Regions from separate parts of the Nonomuraea sp. NPDC050540 genome, predicted to be linked through region 1. Evidence: riboswitches for the same ligand, from Rfam matches in the RefSeq annotation. Region 1 holds a riboswitch; each other region holds the start of a gene.

Region 1 (3,263 bases):
GTTGAGCGCGGTCGTGCGGCGGGAGGCGTCGGCGACGAGCACGTCCTCGACCGGTACGCCGTCGCGCTCGGCCATGGCCAGCAGGCCGGTACGCAACTGGGACGGCGGCATGGGCCGGAAGTCGTTGAACAGCGGCTCGAAGACGACCGGATACACGAACGAGGCGGCGACGGTCAGCGCGGCGGCGCCCACGGCGGCGGGCACCCACCAGCGCCGGAACCTGCGCGCCAGGCCCACCAGCGCCACGATCATGATGGACAGCAGCACGACCCTGACCGCGATGTTCTTCAGCCGGTCGCCGCTCCAGCCCGCCCAGTCCTGCGTGGACAGGCCGAACTCGCGCAGCCGTACCTCGAACCACATGCCGAGCGGCCAGCGCACGACCTCGACCAGCACGGTGAGCAGCAGCACGCCCAGCACGACCCGCACCCACCACGGGCCCTTGAGCCGCCCGAGGACCTTCGCGCCGAGCGGCGTGGCGACCAGCAGCCCGGCGAACAGGATCGTGAGACCGAACGACAGGTACGACGGCACGCTGGTGGCCGCGTCGAACGCCTGCGACCTGGCGATCTCGGCGGCGGAGAAGTCGCGGGCCGGATCGGGGGCGACCCGGGGCGCTCCCGGCGGCAGCGCCCGCCAGGGCGTGGTGAACGCGGCGACCGCGACCACGACGGCGCCGAGCGCGACGGCGGCGATCCCGGCCTGCCGGTGTACCCGCGCGGGGGCCTTGTCCCGCTGATCGGTCACTCGAGTTCCTCCCGTAGATAGGCGCGCCATCCGGCGACGAGCTCGCCGGACGGCAGGGGCAGGGCCCGCTCCACGCCCAGCCGCCGCGCGTCGCGGTAGAGCCTCACCAGCCTGTCCTCGCCGAAGCGCGCGGCCAGGAAGCGACACGCCAGCCAGGCCTCCTGGTAGGACTGTGCCAGCCGCGCGGCCCCGGGCGCGAACGCGTCCGCCCCGGGCAGTTTCCCTGGCACCCGTCCGGCCCGTACCTCGGTGGCGAGTTCGGCCGCCGCCACGGGCACGGCCAGGCCCGCGTCCTTGTAGGCCACGTAGTCGGCGAACCCCTCGTACAGCCAGGCGGGCAGTCCGGCGGTGCCGGCGGCGACGTGGGTGAGCTCGTGGGCGAGGACGACGTCGCGTCCGGTGGGGGTGAGTTTGGCGTAGTTCTCCGGGATCACGATGACCCTGCCGTCGTGGGCGATCGCGGCCAGCCCCTCGACCGAGCCCACGCCGGCGGTCCGCGCCGCGTGTGCGGCGTCCTCGGCGAGTTCGACGCTGGGCCGTACCCGCTGGCCGAGGATCGCCGCGACGCGCACCGCCGCCCGCTCGGCGCGCCGCTGAAGGTCCGCTTCCGCATCGGGCGCCCGTTCGGGGGCGCAGCCCAGCGTGAGGACCAGGAGGGCCGCGAGCGCGGCGCGACGGCTCACGACCACGGCCCCGATGGTAGCCGGACGCGCGAAGGCCCCGTCCCGGGAGGGGACGGGGCCTTTCGGACCGGGCGACTACAGACCGGGCCGGACGGCTCCCGCGAAGGACGACTTGCGCCATCCGCTGAGCCGCTCGATGCGCACCCGCTTGCCGGAACTCGGCGAGTGGACCATCTTGCCGTTGCCGACGTACATGCCGACGTGGCCTCGACCGCGGAAGAACAGCAGGTCACCCGGCTGTAGAGACTTCCACGAGATCTTCTTCTTGATGCGCGCGTACTGGCTGTGCGTCACGCGGGGGATCTTGACTCCGGCCTTCTTCCAGGCGAACTGGACGAGACCGGAGCAGTCGAAGGCGCCGGGTCCCGTTCCACCGTAGCGGTACGGGTCGCCGATCTGCGCCCTTGCCGCGGAGACGGCCTTGCGGGCCTTGCTCTTCTGCCGGGCAGTCGTCGACTGCGTCGCCGTCTTGGCCGAGGTGGTGGTCTTGGCCGTGGTACGCGCCTGGGCCGCCGGGGCATGGAGGGCGAACCCTCCGGCCGTCACGGTCATGGCGAGCGCCGCGCCACCGAGAACAAGACGGGGGTTGTGCAGGGAGGTAGACAGGATTTCTCCTTGGTTCTTCCACGAACGCCTACCGGGTTAGCTGACGGATTCGGGCCTGGAAGTCGCCCTACGGCACGCTGAACGCGCCGATTCACCCCTTGATCCCGGGGGAATGGGATCGGTGGTTCCCCGGCTCCGTGCCTCCTGGCTGCACGGACTCGGCAGGTCGCGGCCCCTGGTCATACGGGGGCGACCGGCGGATCTCTATGGGTCCTCATCGAGCCCGGACGGGGCCGATGCCGGTTCGCGGCGCCATGGCTTGTTCGCCGCGACGCCAGAACGTACTCCCGGGTTCATGACCCGGCAAAGTCCCGGCAAAGTTGTAAAGATCAGATAAAGGACCTTGTCAGGACGGGAACTCCTGCTGGACAGCGGGGTCCCGTTACTCAAATGTGACCCTCCTCACACTTGGAGCTCCAGGGGTGAGTCAGGTCCCATCCGCCCCTCCTGTCACACGCGTCACAGCGGTCAGCCGGAAGCCCGTCGGCGTGTGCCGTACCTCTTCGATCTCCTTCAGCCGCGCGGCGTGCTCGCCGCCGAGATAGCGGAACAGGTACGGCACGCGCCGCCTCCGCCGGATCTCGAACCGGGCGGCGATGGCGTCGAGCATGTCCTCCGCGGGCGAGTGATCGACGTGCGCCTCGCGCCAGCGGGTCATCGGGTCGCGCTCGGGCCCGTCGAAGCGGCCGAGCAGGGTTCCGGCGTCGTAGAACCAGGTGGCGGCGGCCTCGTCGGCCCAGTCCCAGGCGAACTCGTCCACCACGAGCAGCCCGCCCGGCCTCAGCAGCGCGGCCGCCCGGTCGAGTGCGGCCTCCAGCGGATGCATGTGGTGCAGCGACAGTGACAGCACGATGACGTCGAACGGGTCGTCCTCGTAGACGGTCAGGTCGGCGCGCTTGGCGGGCACGCCCGCCGCGAGCGCCGCGGCCGGGTCGAGGTCGATGGCGGTGACGTCGTGGCCGCTCGCGATCAGCGCACCGGCCAGCGCGCCGTCGCCGCAACCGGCGTCGAGAACGCGGGCGGGAGCCTCGGGCAGCGCGGAGAGAATCCAGGTATCCATGGGTCCGATCGTGCAGCGAGCGATCCATGCGCACCACTGCGGGTTCGGCATGAAAGACATAAGCTCCATGCATGCTTGACGTCTGGTCGCTGAAGGTGCTGTCAGAGGTGGGACGGCTCGGGTCGTTCTCGGCGGCCGCCGAGGCGCTGTCCATGACCCAGCCGGCC
Region 2 (3,263 bases), on a different contig from region 1:
GATGTCGGTGGAGGGCCACATGCCCGACGAGGAGCAGTCGATCAGGACCATCCACGCGGCCCTGGACGCCGGGATCACGCTGATCGACACCGCCGACGCCTACACGCCGACGGAGGCCGAGGTCGGGCACAACGAGCGCATCGTGGCCAAGGCGCTGGCGAGCTGGGGCGGCGACAAGGACGCGGTGCTGGTGGCCACCAAGGGCGGGCACACCCGGCCGCGCGGGCGCTGGGACGTGGACGGCCGGCCCGAGTACCTCAAGCGGGCCTGCGACCGCTCGCTCAAGGCGCTGGGCGTCGAGTCGATCGGGCTTTACCAGCATCACCGGCCCGACCCGGCGGTGCCGTACGAGGAGTCGATCGGCACGCTCGTGGACCTGCTCGACGCCGGGAAGATCCGGATGGCCGGGATCTCCAACGCGAACCCGGCCCAGATCAGGCAGGCCAACGAGATCCTCGGCGGGCGGCTGGTGAGCGTGCAGAACCAGTACTCGCCGAGCTTCCGCAGCAGCGAGCCGGAGGTGGACGTCTGTGAGGAGATCGGCGTGGCGTTCCTGCCGTGGGAGCCGCTGGGCGGCATGAACCACGTCGGCCGCCTCGGCCGCCGCCACGCCGCCTTCGGGGAGGTCGCGGCCGAGCGCGGGGTCTCCCCGCAGCGGGTCTGCCTGGCGTGGGAGCTGGCCAGGAGCCCGGTGGTGATCCCGATTCCCGGCTCAAGCCGCCCGGCGACGATCCTCGACTCGCTGGCCGCCGCCGACCTGGAGCTCACCGAGGAGGAGCTGGCCAGGCTGGGCTGACGCGGTGCCCGGTTTCGCGTCAGGTCGGCCGTCGTGCGAAGCTGTTGTGGTCCCCAACACCAGGAGGTCCTCATGGCGGAAACACCGGAGCCGGAAGTCAGCGAAACTCCCGAGGACGAGATGAAGCGCAAGTTCCGGGAGGCCCTGGAGCGTAAGCGCAATCAGCACTCCGACTCGGGTGCGGGTGGCAGGGGCACGGATCAGTCAAAGATCCACGGCGCACACGGCCCTGCTGCCAGCAAGCGTTCGTTCCGGCGCAAGAGCGGCGGCTGAGTCGGCGTTCTGAGGGGGTACGGCTTGGCCGTACCCCCCTTTTTCTTGACCTTCTTAGGTAGATCTTCGCCCGTTTCATGGCGATTGTTTTGCTTTTGCCGTCTTTGGCACTTACAGTCCTAAGCGTTACCAGCTGGCGACCCGACCCTTCACCAGGAAGAGGCGGCCGGCTGGCGCCGAATCCCGTACCCGCGGGAACCGGGGAACCAATGTTCCTTGGGGTGAATCCGACGTACGCGTCGGTAGGGCATCTCCACGCCCGAACCCGTCAGCTAACCCGGTAGGCGCGATGGAGAGGACTGATCTTTTCATGCACCACCGCGATGAACCCCCATTCCGCGTAGTTTCACCCGCCGCCTACTGAGCGGCCCCTTCCCCAGGCTTTCCCCCCGCGCTTTCGCGTAGCGTCCGTTCGGCTTTGTGCCCGGCTACGCCGCTTTGACGAGCGCATTTCCCCTGTCCCCGCACAAAGGACTTCTCTTCTTCATGTCTTCCCGCTTTGGCATGCGTTCTTTCACCATGCTCGCCTCCGTCGCCGTCATCGGCGCGGTCACCCTCAGCACCGGCGCAACCGCACACGCGGATGACTTCTCCGAGAAGAAGCCCCTTCTCAAGGGCTCCACCACCGCCTCCTACTACTGGGACGACGCCTCCGGCCGCAACGGCGACACCGGTCTTCCCGCCTCCGGCAAGCCCATGCAGAAGGGCCTGGCCGCCAGCCCGAGCTGGCCCCTCCTGACCGAGGGCTACGTCATCTACAAGGGCAAGAAGGAGCCGTTCTTCGTCGGCGACCGCGGCCCCGGGGTCCCGTCGAACAGGGGCATCATGCTCGACCTCGACGCCAAGACCTTCGCCTCGCTGACCGGCGGCAAGTTCAACTCCAGCTCGCTGAGCGTCGACGGCGTCGGCGGCCAGGGACACATCAAGATCGAATACGTCATCACCAAGTGGGGCCCCGGCGTGGGCAAGAAGAACCACCCCGTCGCCTTCTCCACCGGCGCCTGGTCCCGCAAGGACGCCCGGCCGGCCACGCCCCCGGTCGTGACCGCGGAGGAGAAGACCGAGAAGAAGGACGAGGAGAGGCCCGAGACCCCGGCCGCTCCCGCCCAGGTCGCCGAGAAGGCTCCCGCGCAGGCCCCTGAGAAGGCCCCTGTGAAGGCTTCAGCGCAGGACAAGGCGCCGCAGGCCGAGCTGGCCGCGGCGGTCACCACCCGCGAGACCGAGTCGAACGGCGTGGGCGGGCTCGCCCTCATCAGCGCTCTGGCCCTCCTGAGCGGCGGCATGTTCCTGGCCCGCGGCCGCATCCGCAAGGCGTTCGACCGCTGACCTCTTTACTCACGAGGAACAGAATGTGATTCTGTTCCTCATGGGTCAGCGCGCCGCCGTCAACGGCATCGAGATCGTCTACGACAGCTTCGGCTCGCCACAAGCACGGCCGCTGCTGCTCATCATGGGGCTCGGCGCCCAGCTCATCCACTGGGACGAGGAGTTCTGCGAGCTCCTCGCCGAGCAGGGCCACCACGTCGTCCGGTTCGACAACCGCGACGCCGGTGAATCCACGCATCTTCACGAGGCGGGCGTTCCGGAATTCGGATCGCCCGCTTCGCCGTACCTGCTGGCGGACATGGCGCGGGACGCGGCCGGGCTGATCGACGCGCTCGGCTGGCCCGCCGCGCACGTCGTCGGCGCGTCCATGGGCGGCATGGTCGCGCAGCAACTCGCACTCGACCATCCCGGGCGGGTGCGCACGCTGACCTCGATCATGTCCACGCCCGGACCGCAGGTCGCGCCGCCCACGCCGGAAGCCGGCGCGGCCCTGATGTCGCCCCCGCCGCCCGACCGCGCGGCCGCGATCGCGCTGGCCCAGCGGACCTGGGCGGTGATCGGCTCGCCCGGATACGACCTGGACACCGAGCGGATCGCCCTGCTGGCGGGGCTCGCCTATGACCGGGCGCACGACCCGGCGGGGACGGCCCGTCAATTGGCCGCCATTCTGGCCTCCGGTGACCGGACCGAAAGGCTGGCCCGGCTGGCCGTACCCACGCTTGTCCTGCACGGAGAGGACGACGCGCTCATTCCGGTCGCCGGCGGCCACGCAACCGCTGCGGCAATTCCGCGCTCAAGACTGGTCACGTTCCCCGGAATGGGGCACGATCTGCCCAAGCCACTCTGGTCGCGGTTCGTGGAAGAGATC
Region 3 (3,263 bases), on a different contig from region 1:
TCGTCCTGGCGCCGCCCACGACCGGACCCACGGCGGCGAGCGAGGCGCCGGCGGTGGGGCCAGAGGCCGCGACCAGCCGCGACAGGTGCAGGGCGAGCCGCATGAGCAGGACGATCAGCGCCACCTTCATGGCCAGCACGATCGTCGCGGAGATCTGTAACGCGCCGCCGATGAGCAGCGCGGCGGTGACCGCGTCGCCGGATCGTGCGGAGGTGTCGCGCCACTCGCCGTCGAACGCCCGGACGCCTTCGCCCTCGTTGCGCGCGGTGGTCTGGGCGGCGTGCGTGGCCGCGGTCGAGGAGACGCGCACCGCCGTCATCGCGAAGGAGATCCACTGGGTACCGGCCGCGTACAGCCGGTCCTCGTCGACGAGCGGCCACGAGACGACGATGTTGAGCAGCATGGCCAGTCCCGGCGGTGGCTGCAGCGCCACGGTGCCCCTCCTTGCCCGGTGATCACATCCGAGGGGTCACACTACTGGGGCGCACTCACTGCATGGAGATGTGCGGGTGGTCGAAGTGGTTCTCGGTGATGCTGCCGCGGTCGCTCATCGCCCGCCATCCCGATCCCATGTTGATGCGCTGCTTCCAGATGACGTACTTCACGCCGAAGCGGTTCTTGTTCTTGATTGCCCAGGCCGCGATCTGGTCGCCGAGCGCCTGGTTGGCGGCGGTGGGCATGGAGCCGCCGGTGCTCATCATGAAGTCGCAGGCCCGGCCGAGCGGGTGCTCGCCGCCGCCGCCCGAGCGGTAGCAGCCGACCTCGAAGGGCAGGTTGAAGGTCTTCTTGATCTCGTCGCGGATGATCCGCATCCGTGAGGTGATGTTGTCGGAGCCGGAGGGCAGCTCGGGGGCCCAGGAACCGTCGTTGCGCTTGCCGGTGCCGTACGGCATGAGGTCCTGGAGCTTGTCCTTGATGTCCTTGATGACGCCTTCGGCCTCGTCGCGCTCCTTGTCCACCTCATCCGCCTGCCCGGCGATCTGGGTGGTGAGCGCGGCGGCCGCGTCGGCGGCCTTCTTCTTCTCGTCGCGGGCGGCGGCGACGCCCGCGATGACCGCCTGCTCCTCGTCGGTGAGCTGCTCCAGTACGGCCGCGCCCGGCGCGTCAGGCGTGTACAGGAAGCCGGGCAGCGTGCCGCCGCTGCCCTGGTAGCGCAGCTGGGCGATCTCGGCCACCCGCCGCTCGGCCTCGACCAGGGCCGTCTCGGCGGTGGCCAGGCGCGCTTGGGCGGACTTCTCCGCCTCCTTCGCCTTGGCGAGGGCCACGCGCTTGCCGTTGTAACTCTCGATGAGCTTGTCCACCTGGGTGTTGAGCTTCTTCAGCTCGGCCCGCAGCTGCTTCTCGCTCGGCTTGGGCGCGGCGAGCGCGCTCGCCGGGGTGAGCGCCACAGCTGCGGCGGTGATGAGACCGATGGCCAGAGTCGCGGGGGACGCAACCGCCACGTGGGGGATTCCTCTCCATCTGCCGGCCGGGTTAGCTGACGGGTTCGGGCATGGAGATGCCCTACCACCGAAGTGGATTCACCCCAGGTGAGGCTGGGTCCCCGGCTCCCGGGCAACACGCCCGGGATTAGGCGGCAACGGCTGTGACAACCGGTGCGTGAGGGATATTAGTAGTAAATGGCGGGTAACGCGACTTCAAGTGGAAATCAATTAGTGATCTACCTGTGATCGAAGCAGGCGTGCGGCCTCCTCGGGCAGCACGTCGTTGACGAAGGCCCCCATCGCCGACTCCGACCCCGCCAGGTACTTGAGCTTGCCGGGCGCGCGCCTGATCGAGAACAGCTCCAGGTGCAGATGTCCCAGCTCACGCAGGTACCGCACCGGCGCCTGGTGCCAGGCCGAGATGTACGGCATGGCCACCCCGAAGATCCCGTCCAGCGCCCGCAGCACCGAGGTGTAGAGCGGCGCGAAGGCCGCCCGCTCCGCCTCGGTCAGCGCCGCGAGGTCCGGCACCTGCCGATGCGGGTAGACATGCACCTCGTACGGCCAGCGCGCCGCGGCCGGCACGAAGGCGGTCCACAACTCGTTGGCCGCCACGACCCGCTCCCCGGCCCGTTCGGCGGCCAGCACGTCCGCGAACAGCCCCGGCCGCCGCTGCGCCGCCGCGAGCTGCAGCTTGGTCCGCGGCGTCACGTAGGGGTAGGCGTAGATCTGCCCGTGCGGGTGGGGCAGCGTGATCCCGATCTCCTCGCCCCGGTTCTCGAAGACGAAGACCTGCTCCACGCCCTCGATCGCGGACAGCTCGGCGGTGCGGTCCGCCCACGCCTCCATGACCAGTTCGACCTGCGCGTCGGTCAGCCGTGAGAACGACGAGGAGTGCTCGGAGGTGAAGCACACCACCTCACACCGCCCCGCCCCCGGCCGCACCTCACTCAGGCCGCCCACATCGTGATAAGTCCCAAAATTTCCGCTGAAAGATGGGAAGCGGTTCTCGAACACCACCACGTCATAGTCGTGCGCCGGGATCTCCGAGGCCCGCGTGTCGGACGACGGGCACAACGGGCACTCGTCGGCGGGCGGCAGGAACGTCCGCGTCTGCCGGTGCCCCGCGATCGCGATCCACTCCTCGGTCAGCGGGTCGTAGCGCAGCTCCGAGGCGAGCGGCCGGGGGTCGAGCGGGCGCCGGTCCACCGCGCCGCGGTCGGCGTCGTCGCGCCGGTCGAAGTAGATCAGCTCTCGCCCGTCGGCCAGGTGGGTGATGGTGCGCTTCACTGCGTGCCCTCCGCGATGATCAGTTCCCCGACGCGCTCGGCCAGCTCGGCGCGCGCCTCGGCGGGCAGACCCTGGTCGCTGATGACGACGTCGGCCTCTGCCAGGTCGGCGATCGTGCTGATGCCGACGGTGTTCCACTTGGTGTGGTCGGCCGGCACGACCAGGCGGTGGGCGGCGGCCACCAGTTCCCGGTCGGTCTCCGACTCCAGCAGGTTCGGCGTGGTGAACCCGGCGCGCGCGCTCATCCCGTGCACGCCCAGGAACAGCGTGTCCACGTGCAGGCGGCGGATCGCGGCGACGGCGACGGGACCGACCAGCGCGTCGGAGGGCGTGCGGACGCCGCCGGTGAGCACCACCGTGCGGTCGGCGCGCGGGGCGCGGTGGAAGACGTCGGCGACCGGGACCGAGTTCGTGATGACGGTGAGGTCGGGCACCGAGACCAGGTGGTGGGCCAGCGCCCACGTGGTGGTGCCCGCCGACAAGGCGACCGCGGTGCCGGGCCCGACCAGCTCGGCGGCGCGGCGCGCGATCGACTCCTTCTCCTGCTGC

What was found. A riboswitch is a leader RNA that binds a small molecule or an ion and turns the genes downstream of it on or off. The one in region 1 is predicted to bind cyclic di-AMP.
Region 2: linked by a shared signal. The riboswitch ahead of ACIBI5_RS08380 (hypothetical protein) and the one ahead of ACIBI5_RS11555 (C40 family peptidase) in region 1 are both predicted to bind cyclic di-AMP.
Region 3: linked by a shared signal. The riboswitch ahead of ACIBI5_RS41200 (coiled-coil domain-containing protein) and the one ahead of ACIBI5_RS11555 (C40 family peptidase) in region 1 are both predicted to bind cyclic di-AMP.

Annotation. Positions count from the first base shown of each region.
Region 1 covers NZ_JBITHA010000003.1:264,254-267,516, reverse strand. Annotated here, with positions in the region: gene ACIBI5_RS11565 (M48 family metallopeptidase) at 1-747, opposite strand, end outside; gene ACIBI5_RS11560 (hypothetical protein) at 744-1,436, opposite strand; gene ACIBI5_RS11555 (C40 family peptidase) at 1,506-1,982, opposite strand; cyclic di-AMP (ydaO/yuaA leader) riboswitch at 2,047-2,210, opposite strand; gene ACIBI5_RS11550 (class I SAM-dependent methyltransferase) at 2,464-3,096, opposite strand; gene ACIBI5_RS11545 (LysR family transcriptional regulator) at 3,168-3,263, shown strand, end outside.
Region 2 covers NZ_JBITHA010000002.1:399,850-403,112, reverse strand. Annotated here, with positions in the region: gene ACIBI5_RS08390 (aldo/keto reductase) at 1-796, shown strand, start outside; gene ACIBI5_RS08385 (DUF5302 domain-containing protein) at 869-1,069, shown strand; cyclic di-AMP (ydaO/yuaA leader) riboswitch at 1,234-1,371, shown strand; gene ACIBI5_RS08380 (hypothetical protein) at 1,556-2,395, shown strand; gene ACIBI5_RS08375 (alpha/beta fold hydrolase) at 2,421-3,263, shown strand, end outside.
Region 3 covers NZ_JBITHA010000016.1:227,704-230,966, forward strand. Annotated here, with positions in the region: gene ACIBI5_RS41195 (hypothetical protein) at 1-433, opposite strand, end outside; gene ACIBI5_RS41200 (coiled-coil domain-containing protein) at 489-1,442, opposite strand; cyclic di-AMP (ydaO/yuaA leader) riboswitch at 1,449-1,586, opposite strand; gene galT (galactose-1-phosphate uridylyltransferase) at 1,653-2,714, opposite strand; gene ACIBI5_RS41210 (DeoR/GlpR family DNA-binding transcription regulator) at 2,711-3,263, opposite strand, start outside.